Regions from separate parts of the Clostridium gelidum genome, predicted to be linked through region 2. Evidence: riboswitches for the same ligand, from Rfam matches in the RefSeq annotation. Region 2 holds a riboswitch; each other region holds the start of a gene.
What was found. Region 2 has a riboswitch for S-adenosylmethionine ahead of psyc5s11_RS01430 (trans-sulfuration enzyme family protein). Riboswitches for the same ligand answer to the same signal wherever they lie in the genome.

Region 1 (4,701 bases), 370 kb from region 2:
CCTTGCTGTTCTATATAAGACTCATATATAATTTGAAACTTTTTCTCTCCTATACCTTCTATCTCCATTAGTCTTTCAATGTGATTTTCCATTATATCTAAGGTTTGTTTACCAAATTGTTCTATTATCTTCTTAGCTGTAACTGGTCCAATTCCATGTATTATTCCCGCACTTAAATACTTTTCTATTCCATCTAAGGAAGTTGGAATAAGTTCTTCATAATCTTGAATATTAAATTGATTTCCAAACTGCTTATGTACTGTCCAGTATCCTGTTAATTTGACATTTTGACCTTCCTTTATAAAAGGAACTGTCCCTACAGCACTAACTAACTCTTTTTCATTCCTAATTTTACAAACTACATAACCAGTATCTTCACTTTTAAAAACAATGTTCTCAACAAAACCATTTAGAACTTCCATAGAATCTCTCCAAATCTTTTATATAATATTTACTCATATTCTTGACAATATAACTTAATTCTAACACAAATCTTAATTTCAAAATTTCACTTTTATTTTTCTTTTTCAATTATATCATAATATATATGTTGCAAAATGATTCTTCATTTCAAATTTAAGAAATTCTGTAAGAATTTCATCCACAATTGTCAATTGTAAATTGCAATATATATATACTTTAAAATAATTAAACATTGCTCGTTGTCCATTACCGATTATTTTCTTATATCTACTTATTTTTTAATCTGTAGAGAATTTGTTCCTTAATTTTGCATTGTAAAAGTTCCTATGTATCTAAAAAGAGCTGTCTCAAAATAAATTTGAGACAGCTCTTATATTATTCTATAAATATTTTTTTATTTCTTCTACTTTATTTAATTGCTCCCATGGTAAGTTAAGATCATTTCTTCCAAAATGTCCATAAGCAGCTGTTTGTTTGTAGATTGGTCTTCTTAAGTCAAGATCTCTTATTATAGCTCCTGGTCTTAAGTCAAATACTTTTTCTACTATTTCAGCTACCTTATCTTCTCCAATTTTTCCTGTTCCAAAAGTATCTACTTCAATAGAAACCGGCTTTGCAACACCTATTGCATATGCTAATTGGATTTCTAACTTGTCAGCAACTCCTGCAGCAACTAAATTCTTAGCTACCCATCTTGCAGCATATGCAGCTGATCTATCTACCTTTGTTGGATCTTTTCCTGAGAAAGCTCCACCACCATGTCTACCATATCCACCATATGTGTCAACAATTATCTTTCTTCCAGTTAATCCTGAATCTCCTTGAGGTCCTCCAACAACAAATCTTCCTGTTGGATTAATGAAATATTTAGTTTCATCATCTAATAATTCTGCTGGTACAACAGCTTGAATTACATATTTTTTTAGATCTTCTTGAATTTGTTTTAAAGTAACTTTTTCATCATGTTGTGTAGATATTACAATGGTATCAATTCTCTTTGGTTTATTGTCTTCATATTCAACAGTAACTTGAGTTTTACCATCTGGTCTTAAATAACTTAATGTGTTGTTCTTTCTTACTTCTGTAAGCTTTCTTGATAATTTATGAGCCATAAATATTGGAAGTGGCATAAATTCTTCTGTTTCATTAGTTGCAAAACCAAACATCATACCTTGATCTCCAGCTCCAACTGCTTCAACATCATCCTTTTCACCTGCTCTAGATTCAAATGCTTCATTTACACCCATAGCAATATCTGCTGATTGTTCATCTATTGCTGTAATAACGGAACAAGTGTCACAATCAAAGCCATACTTAGCTCTATCATATCCAATTTCTCTTACAGTTTCTCTAACTACTTTAGGAATATCAACATAACAATTTGTTGATATTTCTCCCATTACCATAACCATACCTGTAGTTGTGCATGTTTCACAAGCAACTCTAGCAAGTGGATCTCTTGCTAAAATAGCATCTAAAATACCATCTGAAATTTGGTCACACATCTTATCTGGATGTCCTTCTGTAACTGATTCTGAAGTAAATAACTTTTTCATACTTTTCTCCCCTCAACTTAACTTTTTATCATTTCTTATAATTTTATTTTCTCTTAACAAAATATATATGCTTAACTTTTAAAATGTAATATAGCTTTACTCGCGATTAAATACTATATTGTTATATAATTACAAATTTGTTGCTAATCATTTGGAATTTTTATTATTCTTTCGTAATTTAAGTCTGTACAAACTTATAAATTGAAATAAAAAAAACCCTTCGATAAGAAGAGTGCGATTTTAATAATCCTTTTCTTATCTCGTAGAAATATATCTACAGGAATTGGCACCTTATATAATACAGGTTGCCGGGTTTCATAGGGCCCTTTCCCTCCACCTCTCTTGATAAGAGTTCTATATTTAATTTTCAACAGTATTCTATCATAAAATTTATAATTAGTCAACATTTCAAATTAATCTTTTTGTCCTATGATTGTTTTTTGTTTTTATACATTTTTTTGTTCTCTGATTTAATTTTTCCTTATTGTTAAGTAAAAATATAACTTCAAACACCCCATATAGTTATATGCTCTTTTTATTTGTTGACAAATAAAAAAGAATAAACTAAGTTTATTCTTTTCTTGGTGGAGGAAGATGGATTCGAACCATCGAAACTAACGTAACAGATTTACAGTCTGCCCCCTTTGGCCACTCGGGAACTCCTCCATATTTAATTGTCATTACAATGCAAGTTTTTCACCTATCTATTTTCTTGCATTATCTTACTGGAGCTGGCAATAGGAATCGAACCTACAACCTGCTGATTACAAGTCAGCTGCTCTACCGTTGAGCCATGCCAGCACATTGTTTAGTTAAGAGTAAGAGTTAAGAATTAACAGTTAACAAGTAATAGTTATAAACTTTGTTTTAAATGGTGGGCACAACAGGGTTCGAACCTGTGACCCCCTGCTTGTAAGGCAGGTGCTCTCCCAGCTGAGCTATGCGCCCATTTTAATGGTGGAGGAAGATGGATTCGAACCATCGAAACTAACGTAACAGATTTACAGTCTGCCCCCTTTGGCCACTCGGGAACTCCTCCATATTTAATTGTTGTTATAATACAAGTTTTTCACCTATCTATTTTCTTGCATTATCTTACTGGAGCTGGCAATAGGAATCGAACCTACAACCTGCTGATTACAAGTCAGCTGCTCTACCGTTGAGCCATGCCAGCACATTGTTTAGTTAAGAGTAAGAGTTAAGAATTAACAGTTAACAAGTAATAGTTATAAACTTCGTTTTAAATGGTGGGCACAACAGGGTTCGAACCTGTGACCCCCTGCTTGTAAGGCAGGTGCTCTCCCAGCTGAGCTATGCGCCCATTTTAATGGTGGAGGAAGATGGATTCGAACCATCGAAACTAACGTAACAGATTTACAGTCTGCCCCCTTTGGCCACTCGGGAACTCCTCCATATTTAGTTATTTAAAACTATTGATTTATTACCAATCAACAATGATTAGTATATCTTCAAAAAGCTTTTATTTCAACTCCCATATCACTCAATCTAGTCAAATTAAGTCTTTTTTTCTCTAAATTACTGCAAAATACTCTTGTTTAATATAGTGATCCTATTTTTTTTATCTTTTGATCAATCCGCTCTAAATCCAGAAATGAAGAGCTTATTTCATGTATTTGTTTGTAATCTCCTGTTGTAAGTCTTTGCCTTAACAATGTAAAAATACTTACTACACCTTCTTCATCATTATAATCTTCGTAATACTCTTTTATTTTTCCTAAATCAAATGCAGATAATTTTTTAATTATTTTTTCTAGGTCTCTTTTATCATTAGATGATAATCTTTCTAATACTTTTCTCTTATCAAATTTATATACTGCTTGAGAATAAGATACAGCTTCCTTACTAACCTCTTCTTGAGTCACACACTTACTTTGTGGCTCCCAATAAAATATTAAATAAATATTTGTTATTACTATACAAACTGAAAATAAACATATTAATTTTTTTTTCATATTTACCTCCTTTCTTAGTATTATTTTCCACAAATTATTTTTTTATACTATTTTTTCTATATTTCTCATATATATATTTTATAAAGGGGGTATCTATCCTTGAATAAAGAAGATATTAATGTTAACTCTACCATCTCCTATAACTTAACTCTAGAAATCAAAGATTACATCACTAAAAATACTGTAATAGTTTGTATTGGCACTGACAAATGCATTGGAGATTGCTTAGGTCCTTTAGTTGGATCTATATTGACAGAAAACTTTTTCCCCCTACCCGTTTACGGAACTCTATCCACTCCAATTCATGCCTTAAATATAGATGAACGTTTAGATGAAATATATTCTAATCATCCTAATGCCTCTATAATCGGTGTTGATGCTTGCTTAGGTGATACTGAAGATATCGGAGAAATTCGTATAAGAGACTATGCAATACACCCTGGCAAAGGAGTTGGAAAAGAACTTCCTGAGGTTGGAATTGCATCAATTATAGGTATTGTCGATTCAATTAATAATTCTGAATTGTTTTTTTCACGTAGTATCCGACTTTCTTTTATTATGAACATGGCTAAAATTATATCTAGAGCATTTATCGAATCTTATAATTTAAATCGTGGACAGTTCCCTATGATTTAAGTGGCATTTAAAAATAAATAACAGTCAAAAATATATTTTTTCGACTGTTATTTACACATTATTCTATAAGAACTATTTGTTGTGAATTTACGTCACTATCTAGCTTATCTATA
Region 2 (4,701 bases):
GATGCACTTACAAAGAATGATTTAAATAAGAGTGAAATAGAATATTCTAATGCACAATCAGATTATGATAAAGCAGGAGTTGCAATAGAAAATGTAAAAGTTAGAGCATCACAAGATTTAGATACAGCAAAAAGCACTTATGAAGCAGCAGAAACAGCTTATAATAATAAGAGTCAAAGAATTACTCTTGAAAAGCAACAAAGTGAATTAGAAAAGTGTGAAGTTAAAACACCTATTGATGGAACTATTACAGTAGTAAATGCTGTTGTGGGAAATCCAGGAACAGGAACTTTATTTGAAGTTGAAAATTTAGATGATATGGAAATAAAAACATCAATTAAAGAAGTAGATATAGCTAACGTTAAAGTAGGGCAAAGAACAGAAATAAAAACAGATACAACAGGTGAACTTGTTATTGCAGGTGAAATTGTAAGCGTTAGTCCATCAGCAAAAAAAGGAGGATCAACTCCAATAAAAGCTGATAGTCAATCAACTAGCAGTAGCAGTGATACTGGTTTTGAAACAAAAATTAAAATTAATGATATAAATGAAAATATGAAACCTGGAATGAGTGCAAGAGTAAATGTTATTTTAAACGAAAAATCAGATATTTATACAATTGCATCAGATTCCATAGTTCAAAATGAAAATGGTAAAAGTATATATGTAGCAGAAAAAAGTGGCGAAAAGATAAATGAATATATAATTAAAGAATTACCAATAGAAACAGGACTAGAATCTGACTTTAATGTAGAGATTTCAGGTGAAGGAATTACAGATGGAATTATTATAATTGATGATCCTTTAACTTCTAAAGTTGGAGATAAGATTCAAATAAATGAGGGGTGAGTTTTTTGAAACGGAATATAATAGAGATGAAAAATATCGTTAAAAGCTTTTATATAGGAACTCCCAATCAATTAAATATTTTGAAGAATATTGATATAACAATAAAAGAAGGTGAGTTTGTAGCTATTGTAGGAGCATCTGGTTCTGGGAAAAGTACATTAATGAATATTATAGGAGCTCTTGATAGGCAGACTTCAGGAACGTATATTTTAGATGAATCTAATGTGGAAGAAGTATCGGATAATGGATTATCAGAAATACGTAATAGGAAGATAGGTTTTGTATTTCAAACTTTTAATTTAATACCTAGGAGTACTGCACTAAAAAATGTTGAGTTACCAATGCTTTATGCAGGGATGGGTAGAAAAGAAAGATTAGAGAAAGCTGAAAAATTACTACAACTTGTTGGGATGGAAGACAGAATGACACATGTACCAAATGAATTATCAGGTGGACAAAAACAAAGAGTTGCAATTGCACGTGCACTTGCAAATGAACCAAGTATAATACTCGCAGATGAACCAACAGGGGCACTTGATTCTTCAACAGGAAGATTAGTTATGGATTTATTTCATAAGGTTCATGAATTAGAAGGGAAAACTATAGTATTCATAACTCATAATCAGGAACTTGCAGCGGAAACTGAACGAATTATAACATTAAAGGATGGAAAGATAGTATCAGAACAATATAACAGTAAATACGTTAGAAAATTTCCAGTTGGTGAAAAAATATGTTTATAAAAGAAAATATATTACTTGCAATAGCAGGTATACGATCAAGTAAAATGCGTTCACTCTTAACTATGCTTGGAATTATAATAGGAATATCATCTGTTATAGGAATTGTTTCTATAGGAAGTGCAATTACATCAGCATTTACAGGTGAATTAGATAAAATGGGTGCTAATAATATGCAAGTTTATATAAGGGAAAGAAGTGAAGAAGGTTCTGAAGGAGGACGATCACGTAAGGAGCCAGAAGATAGTGATCTTATGACATTGGATCAAATAAATTCAATTCAGGACGCATTTTCAGATAGAATTAGCAGCCTAAGTATATCATCACAACAGGGCAACGGGAAAGTTAAGGATGGTTATTTATATGCGAATATAACAACTACAGGCGTAAATGAAGGATTTAAAGATGTTAATAATGTAAAGATGATTAGTGGAAGATTTATTTCTAGTAAAGATGTTAAAGGTCTGAAAAAAACAGCTGTGGTTTCAGAGAAACTTGTCAATAATATCTTTAAAGGAAAGTCTGACCCTATAGGTAAAGAGATTAAAGTTTATATAGAAGATAATATTGAGACATATATTATTGCAGGGGTATATAAATATGAAGCACCTTCATTTCTAGAAGGTGGAGGCAATACAGCAAAAGAAAAAGATATACAAACTAATATATATATTCCAATAACAACAGCAAAAGTAGATAAAAAAAATAAAAATTATTCTTATTTTATGATTAAACCTAGTACGACTACTGATCAAGATAAGCTTGTTAAAGATGTAAAAAAGTATACAGAAAAGTTATACAAGAATAATAAAAATTGGGAACTTGAAGTTTCCAATCTTAAGAATCAAGCAGAATCTATTACATCAGTCCTTGGTAAGATTTCAATGGGTATATCTGTAATTGCAGCCATATCATTACTTGTAGGTGGAATAGGAGTAATGAATATAATGCTTGTATCTGTTACAGAAAGAACAAGGGAAATTGGTACAAGAAAAGCTCTTGGAGCTAAAAGCAGTCATATAAAAATGCAATTTATAATTGAATCAGTTATAATATGTTCAATTGGAGGAACAATAGGTATAGTACTTGGAATAGGAATGGGCATAATAGCATGTATAGTATTAAAGTCACCTATATCAATATCCATTCCAACAATTATAATAAGCTTTACTTTCTCAATGGCAATTGGAGTATTTTTTGGATATTATCCAGCTAAAAAGGCAGCAAGCCTTGATCCAATTGAAGCTTTAAGGTATGAATAGTCACATAAAAGAAAATAATAGATTTAAGATTCATATATATTTTTTTGAAGCGTCTAATAAAAATAAATAATATGAAATAAGAAGATGATTAGCTTAGAAGGAGTTTGAAAATTATTCTAAGTTAATCATTTTATTTATAATAAAATATTTTTTATAAGCTTAAATACTTCTTTTATTATTTTAATCACATAGAAAGTTGATAAAGTTACTAATATTTATTGACAAGAGATTTTAACCATGTATAATTAATATTATTAAATTAAATATTTAAATAAGCTAATCTTATTAAGAGTGGTGGAGGGACTGGCCCTTTGAAACCCGGCAACCTGAAAAAAATTTCATGTGAATTTTTTCGTTGGTGCTAAATCCTGCAAGAGAATATCTTGAAAAATGAGAGGAAAATTAAGTTTATTAGAACTTATGTTATGACGATAGAGTCACTTCTTATTTTAGAAGTGGCTTTTTTTAATATTTTTTTCTAAGGTATTAAAATGTATTAAAAGTAACAAATTAAGCATTAAGCAAAAAATAAGAGGGAGGCAAAAAAATGACTTTAAAAAAATCTTTTGAAACAATTGCAGTTAGTGGAGTATCAGGTGGAGATAAAGCTACAGGTGCAATAAGTTTTCCAATATACCAATCAGCTACATTTAAGCATCATGGACTTAATAATAGTACAGGATATGATTATTCTAGGGCTCAAAATCCAACAAGGGAAGAAGCTGAAAAAACATTAGCTGTTTTAGAAGGCGGAAAAGAAGCAATAGGGTTTTCTTCGGGAGTTTCAGCAATTACTGCCTGTATACATCTATTTAAAAGTGGAGACAATATAATTTTATCTGACGATTTGTATGGAGGGACATACAGATTATTCGAAGAAACTTATAAAGATTTTGGGTTACAAGCTATATTTGTTGATACAACAAATACTAAAAATATAACAGCTGCTATAAATGAAAATACAAAAGCTATATTCATAGAGACACCTTCTAATCCAATGATGAAGGTAACTGATATAAGAGCAGTAGCAAAAATAGCAAAGGAAAATAAGTTGCTAGTAATTGTAGATAATACTTTTTTGACACCTTATTATCAAAAACCATTAGAATTAGGTGCTGATTTGGTAATTCATAGTGGAACTAAATTTTTAGGTGGGCATCATGATTTATTAGCTGGATTTATAGTAGGAAATGATGAACAGATTTTACAAAGATTAAGACGAATTCATATGTCTACTGGGGCAACATTATCTCCGTTTGATTCATGGTTAATTTTAAGAGGAATTAAAACATTACATATTAGATTAGATAGAGCACAAGAAAATTCAATAAAAATAGCAAAATTTTTAGAAAGTAATTCTAACATAGAGAAAGTTTATTATGTAGGATTAGAAAACTTTGAAGGCTATGAATTGAATAAAAAACAATCAACAGGTTTTGGGGCAACATTATCTTTCAGAGTTAAGGATAAAAAAATAGTACCTAAAATTTTAGAAAGTGTTAAAGTAATAAGATTTGCAGAAAGTTTAGGTGGAGTAGAAACATTAATAACATATCCAATAACTCAAACTCACTCAGAAATTCCAGAAGATATTAAGAAGAGATTAGGAGTAGATGAATATTTACTTAGACTATCAGTTGGTATAGAAAATATAGATGACTTAATAAAAGACTTGGAAAATGCGATTAATTCAGTTAAGAGTTAAGAGTTTTGGTGGAAAAGCCAACGGCTTTTCAAAAATAAAATATATTTTAAAAGAATTTACGCAGTAAATTCATCATTAATTGTTAACTGTTAATTACAAATTGTTAATTGAATAAAGAGGGGTGTAAATTATGAATTTTGGAACT
Region 3 (4,701 bases), 2.4 Mb from region 2:
CAGCACAAATTGCAAAACAAGCAAAAGTTTTAAACTCAGATTCTAAGTTTGCAGTTGTATTCGCAGCTATAGGTATAACTTTCGAAGAAGCACAATTTTTCGTAGATGAATTTAAGGAAACAGGCGCTATTGATAGATCAGTTTTGTTTATGAATCTTGCATCTGACCCAGCTATTGAAAGAATAGCTACTCCAAGAATGGCACTTACAACAGCTGAATATTTAGCTTATGAACTTGGAATGCACGTACTTGTTATAATGACTGATATTACAAACTATGCAGAAGCATTAAGAGAAATTTCAGCAGCAAGAAAAGAAGTTCCAGGAAGACGTGGATACCCAGGATATTTATATACTGACCTTTCTACATTATATGAAAGAGCAGGAAGAATAAAAGGAAAACTAGGTTCAATCACTCAAATCCCAATACTTACAATGCCAGAAGATGATAAAACTCATCCAATTCCAGATTTAACTGGATATATTACAGAAGGTCAAATTATCCTTTCAAGAGAATTATATAAGAAGGGTATAATGCCTCCTATAGATGTGTTGCCATCACTTTCAAGACTTAAAGATAAAGGTATTGGAAAGGGAAAGACTAGAGAAGATCATGCAGATACTATGAATCAATTATTTGCATCATATTCTCAAGGTAAGCAAGCAAAAGAATTATCAGCAATCTTAGGGGAATCAGCGCTGTCAGATACTGATAAAAAATTAGCTAAATTTGCAGAAGCTTTTGAAACAGAATATATATCACAAGGCTTTAATACAAATAGAACAATCGAAGAAACTCTAGACTTAGGATGGAAATTATTAAAGATGATTCCAAAATCTGAGCTTAAGAGAATTAGAGATGAATATCTTGAGAAATATATGCCAAGAGAGGAAGAATAGTCTATGGCAAAGCTAAACGTCAATCCTACTAGAATGGAACTCTCTAAATTAAAAAAGACATTAGTTACATCAACTAGAAGTCATAAGCTTTTAAAAGATAAGCAAGATGAGTTAATGAGGCAATTTATTAATCTTGTCAAACATAATAATAACCTTAGAAAAGAAGTGGAAGAAAAGCTAGAAGGCTCACTTAAAGATTTTGTTATGGCAAGAGCTGTAATGAGCTTTGAATTCTTAGAAGAAGCAATTGTTTATCCTAAAGAACACATTACAGTTGATGTTAAAGAAAAAAATATAATGAGTGTATCTGTTCCTGTAATGAACTTCAAAAGGCAACTTGAAGGAGATGAAGGAAGCATATATCCTTACGGATTTGCAAATACTTCTTCAGAACTTGACGATACACTTTCAAAACTATATGGAATACTTCCACAGCTTCTAGAACTTGCAGAAGTAGAAAAATCTTGTCAGCTTATGGCTGATGAAATTGAGAAGACTAGAAGACGAGTTAACGCTCTTGAATATAGAACAATTCCAGATCTTGAGGAAACTATAAAGTATATTAGAATGAGATTAGATGAAAATGAAAGAGCTTCTATAACTAGATTAATGAAAGTTAAGAGTATGATTGAACAAAGAGGATAATCATCACTCAGAAGTTGCTCCAAAATGATTTTTTAAAAGTCATTTTGGGAGCGACTTTTTTATGTTTAAGGTGAAATATTCTATTTAAACCTTAATAATTTTGTAATTGATATAAAATATTTTTAATAGTATAATCAAATAGGTAGTAAAATGAAGTGGAAGACTTGGATATAATTTACTGCCATAGACTTAACTAAGGAGTAATACAGATGAATTATATATTAGCAATGGTAGTTTCACTTTTAGCATCATTAATTACCATGCCTTTTCTTATGAAAATATCTGATAAATTGCAATTTACAGATAAGCCTAATAAAAGAAAACAACATAAAAAGCCAACACCTTTGTGTGGTGGAATAGCTTTATATATAGGCTTTTTTGTTTCCTATTTTATATTTGCAAAAGTTGAGTTAATGCAACAACTGACTGTGTTTGTAGCATCGACAATGATAGTTTTAATTGGACTAATAGATGACTGGTACAAGACAAAGGGAAAAGAGTTTCCTATATTCCCAAGACTAGTTATTCAATTGTTAGCAGCAATTTTAGTTTTTAAAGCAAATTTTATTTTTTCGGGATTTACCAATCCATTTACAGGTGAACTTATTAGATTAAATGAGACAATACAATTTGGGCTTACAATAACTTGGATATTTGGAGTGACAACTGTAATAAATTGGTCTGATGGAATGGATGGATTAGCAGGAGGATTATCTTTAATATCTGCTATAACATTTTTTGCAGCAGCAATAATATTAAACCAAACTGAATCAACACAATTTGAATCAGCAGTAGTATCCATAATATTAGTTGGAGCTATTTTAGGATTTTTATACTATAATAAATTTCCGGCAAGGGTATTTATGGGAGATTCGGGAGCAAACTTTTTAGGATTCATTTTAAGTATTACAGCATTAGATGGAGCATTTAAGTCGGCAACTGTAATGAGTCTTTTCATACCAATATTAGCATTGGCAGTGCCAATATTTGATAACTTGTTTGTCATTTTTAAAAGATTTTCAGAAGGAAAACCAGTATATCAAGCAGATAGAAGTCAAATACATTTTAGATTAGAGAAAAAAGGATTTACGACTGTGCAAGTTGTAAATTACATAATGTTAATGAGTTTTACTTTTAGTGCTATTTCTATAATTTTATTATTAGTAAAAACACGATAAAAAAGTAAATTTGTATTTTAAACATTTGCAAATGCTTTACAAACAAAATTTTATAATATATAATAATCTAAATATAAGAACTTATCAAGAGTGGTGGAGGGACTGGCCCGAAGAAACCCAGCAACCGATGTATTTTTATAAAAATATATAAGGTGCTAAATCCTGCAGTGTAAGAACTGATAGATAAGGTGTTTAAGAGCTGTTAAGCCTAAAGGAATACCTTTAGGCTTTTTTTGTTACTGTCAAAAATGGAAGGTGGTGAAGCAATAGATGGATGCTTTTGAACTTGAGATAAATAAAGAAGAGGTACTTAGATACCTTGGTTACAAAGGTCAAGATATAGATGAGAATCTAAATAAAACAATTGAAGAATGTAGAGAAGAAATAAAAAAAGTAATAACACCTAGAGTTATTTATAGTTATAAAAATATAAAGATAAGTGATGATGGAGTAGAGGTTATTACTACTAATTTGATTTTAAATGGCAAAGATATAAAAGAGCATTTAAAGAATTCAACAGAATGTGTATTAATGGCAGTAACATTAGGTAATGACATTGAAAGACAAACAAGATTATATGAAAAAACGAACTTAACAAAAGCATTAATATTAGATGCTTGTGCTACAACAGCAGTAGAAGAAGTTTGTGATATAGTAGAAAATAGTGTTAAAGAAAAGGCTATTTTAGATGGAATGAATATAACATTTAGATATAGTCCAGGTTATGGAGATTTACCTTTAGATGTTCAAAATGCTTTCTTAAGAGCATTAGATGCTCAAAAGAAAATAGGGCTTACAGTATCAGAAAACAATTTGTTATTTCCTAGGAAATCTGTTACAGCAATAATAGGAATAGTGAATAGTGGAATAGAAAAGAAAAAAAAGAGCTGCAAAGAATGTAATAATTATGAAAATTGTAGTTTTAGGAAAGAGGGAGAAAGTTGTGGGGCTTAAGGAATATATAAAAAATAACATATTAATATTTGATGGAGCAATGGGAACAATGCTTCAAAAAAAGGGATTAAAGCTTGGAGAGAATCCAGAAGTTTTAAATTTAAACGAACCAGCTATAATAGAAGAAATTCATAAAGAATACATAGATAGTGGAGCAAATGTAATAACAACTAATACTTTTGGAGCAAATGAACTTAAATTGAAGCTTTGCAATTTAGAAGTTGAAGAAGTTGTCGATGCTGCTGTTTCTATTGCTAAAAAAGCAAAGGGTAATGGTAATACATATATTGCTTTAGATATTGGACCAATAGGGGAACTTTTAGAACCTATGGGAACTCTAAGCTTTGATAGGGCTTATGAAATTTTCAAACGGCAAGTAGTTCAAGGGGTCAAATCTGGAGTAGATATAATTTTACTTGAGACAATGACTGATTTATACGAACTTAAGGCAGCAATACTTGCAGTAAAGGAAAATTCAGAATTACCTGTGTTTGCTACAATGACGTTTGAAGAAAATTCAAGAACATTTACAGGATGTTCTCCAGAAGCTATGGTATTGGTTTTGGAAGGATTAGGAGTAGATGCACTTGGGGTTAATTGTTCACTTGGACCAAAACAATTAAAGCCTATTATTGAAGAGATATGTAATTTAGCACATATTCCTGTAATGGTGCAACCTAATGCAGGTCTTCCAACATTATCAATAGGAAATGAGACAAAATTCGATGTGACAAAGGAAGAATTTGCAGATACTTTGTGTGGTCTTATTGATTTAGGTGTTAGAGTAATTGGTGGTTGTTGTGGAACAACTCCAGACTATATAAGAGAATTATGCGTTCGCGTAAAAGGTAAAAAGCTTGAACCTGTAGAAAATAAAAATTATGCTGCAATTTGTACACCATCAAAGGTTGTAAGAATAGATGGGGTTAGAATAATAGGTGAAAGAATTAATCCAACTGGTAAGAAATTATTTAAAGAAGCATTAAAAAATGAAGATTTAGATTATATTTTAAAGCAAGCTATTT

Region 1: it holds a riboswitch for S-adenosylmethionine, as region 2 does, so the genes downstream of both, metK (methionine adenosyltransferase) here and psyc5s11_RS01430 (trans-sulfuration enzyme family protein) in region 2, are expected to answer to the same signal.
Region 3: it holds a riboswitch for S-adenosylmethionine, as region 2 does, so the genes downstream of both, psyc5s11_RS17995 (vitamin B12 dependent-methionine synthase activation domain-containing protein) here and psyc5s11_RS01430 (trans-sulfuration enzyme family protein) in region 2, are expected to answer to the same signal.

What each region holds. Positions count from the first base shown of each region.
Region 1 covers NZ_AP024849.1:658,031-662,731, reverse strand. The annotation lists gene recD2 (SF1B family DNA helicase RecD2) at 1-422, opposite strand, end outside; gene metK (methionine adenosyltransferase) at 804-1,979, opposite strand; SAM riboswitch class I at 2,232-2,331, opposite strand; tRNA gene psyc5s11_RS03180 (tRNA-Tyr) at 2,562-2,645, opposite strand; tRNA gene psyc5s11_RS03175 (tRNA-Thr) at 2,706-2,780, opposite strand; tRNA gene psyc5s11_RS03170 (tRNA-Val) at 2,852-2,927, opposite strand; tRNA gene psyc5s11_RS03165 (tRNA-Tyr) at 2,935-3,018, opposite strand; tRNA gene psyc5s11_RS03160 (tRNA-Thr) at 3,079-3,153, opposite strand; tRNA gene psyc5s11_RS03155 (tRNA-Val) at 3,225-3,300, opposite strand; tRNA gene psyc5s11_RS03150 (tRNA-Tyr) at 3,308-3,391, opposite strand; gene psyc5s11_RS03145 (hypothetical protein) at 3,536-3,952, opposite strand; gene yyaC (spore protease YyaC) at 4,052-4,588, shown strand; gene mreB (rod shape-determining protein) at 4,647-4,701, opposite strand, start outside.
Region 2 covers NZ_AP024849.1:291,538-296,238, forward strand. The annotation lists gene psyc5s11_RS01415 (HlyD family secretion protein) at 1-849, shown strand, start outside; gene psyc5s11_RS01420 (ABC transporter ATP-binding protein) at 855-1,592, shown strand; gene psyc5s11_RS01425 (ABC transporter permease) at 1,583-2,851, shown strand; SAM riboswitch class I at 3,131-3,248, shown strand; gene psyc5s11_RS01430 (trans-sulfuration enzyme family protein) at 3,399-4,556, shown strand; gene psyc5s11_RS01435 (trans-sulfuration enzyme family protein) at 4,687-4,701, shown strand, end outside.
Region 3 covers NZ_AP024849.1:3,909,713-3,914,413, reverse strand. The annotation lists gene psyc5s11_RS18010 (V-type ATP synthase subunit B) at 1-899, shown strand, start outside; gene psyc5s11_RS18005 (V-type ATP synthase subunit D) at 903-1,544, shown strand; gene psyc5s11_RS18000 (MraY family glycosyltransferase) at 1,754-2,722, shown strand; SAM riboswitch class I at 2,801-2,912, shown strand; gene psyc5s11_RS17995 (vitamin B12 dependent-methionine synthase activation domain-containing protein) at 2,993-3,676, shown strand; gene psyc5s11_RS17990 (homocysteine S-methyltransferase family protein) at 3,666-4,701, shown strand, end outside.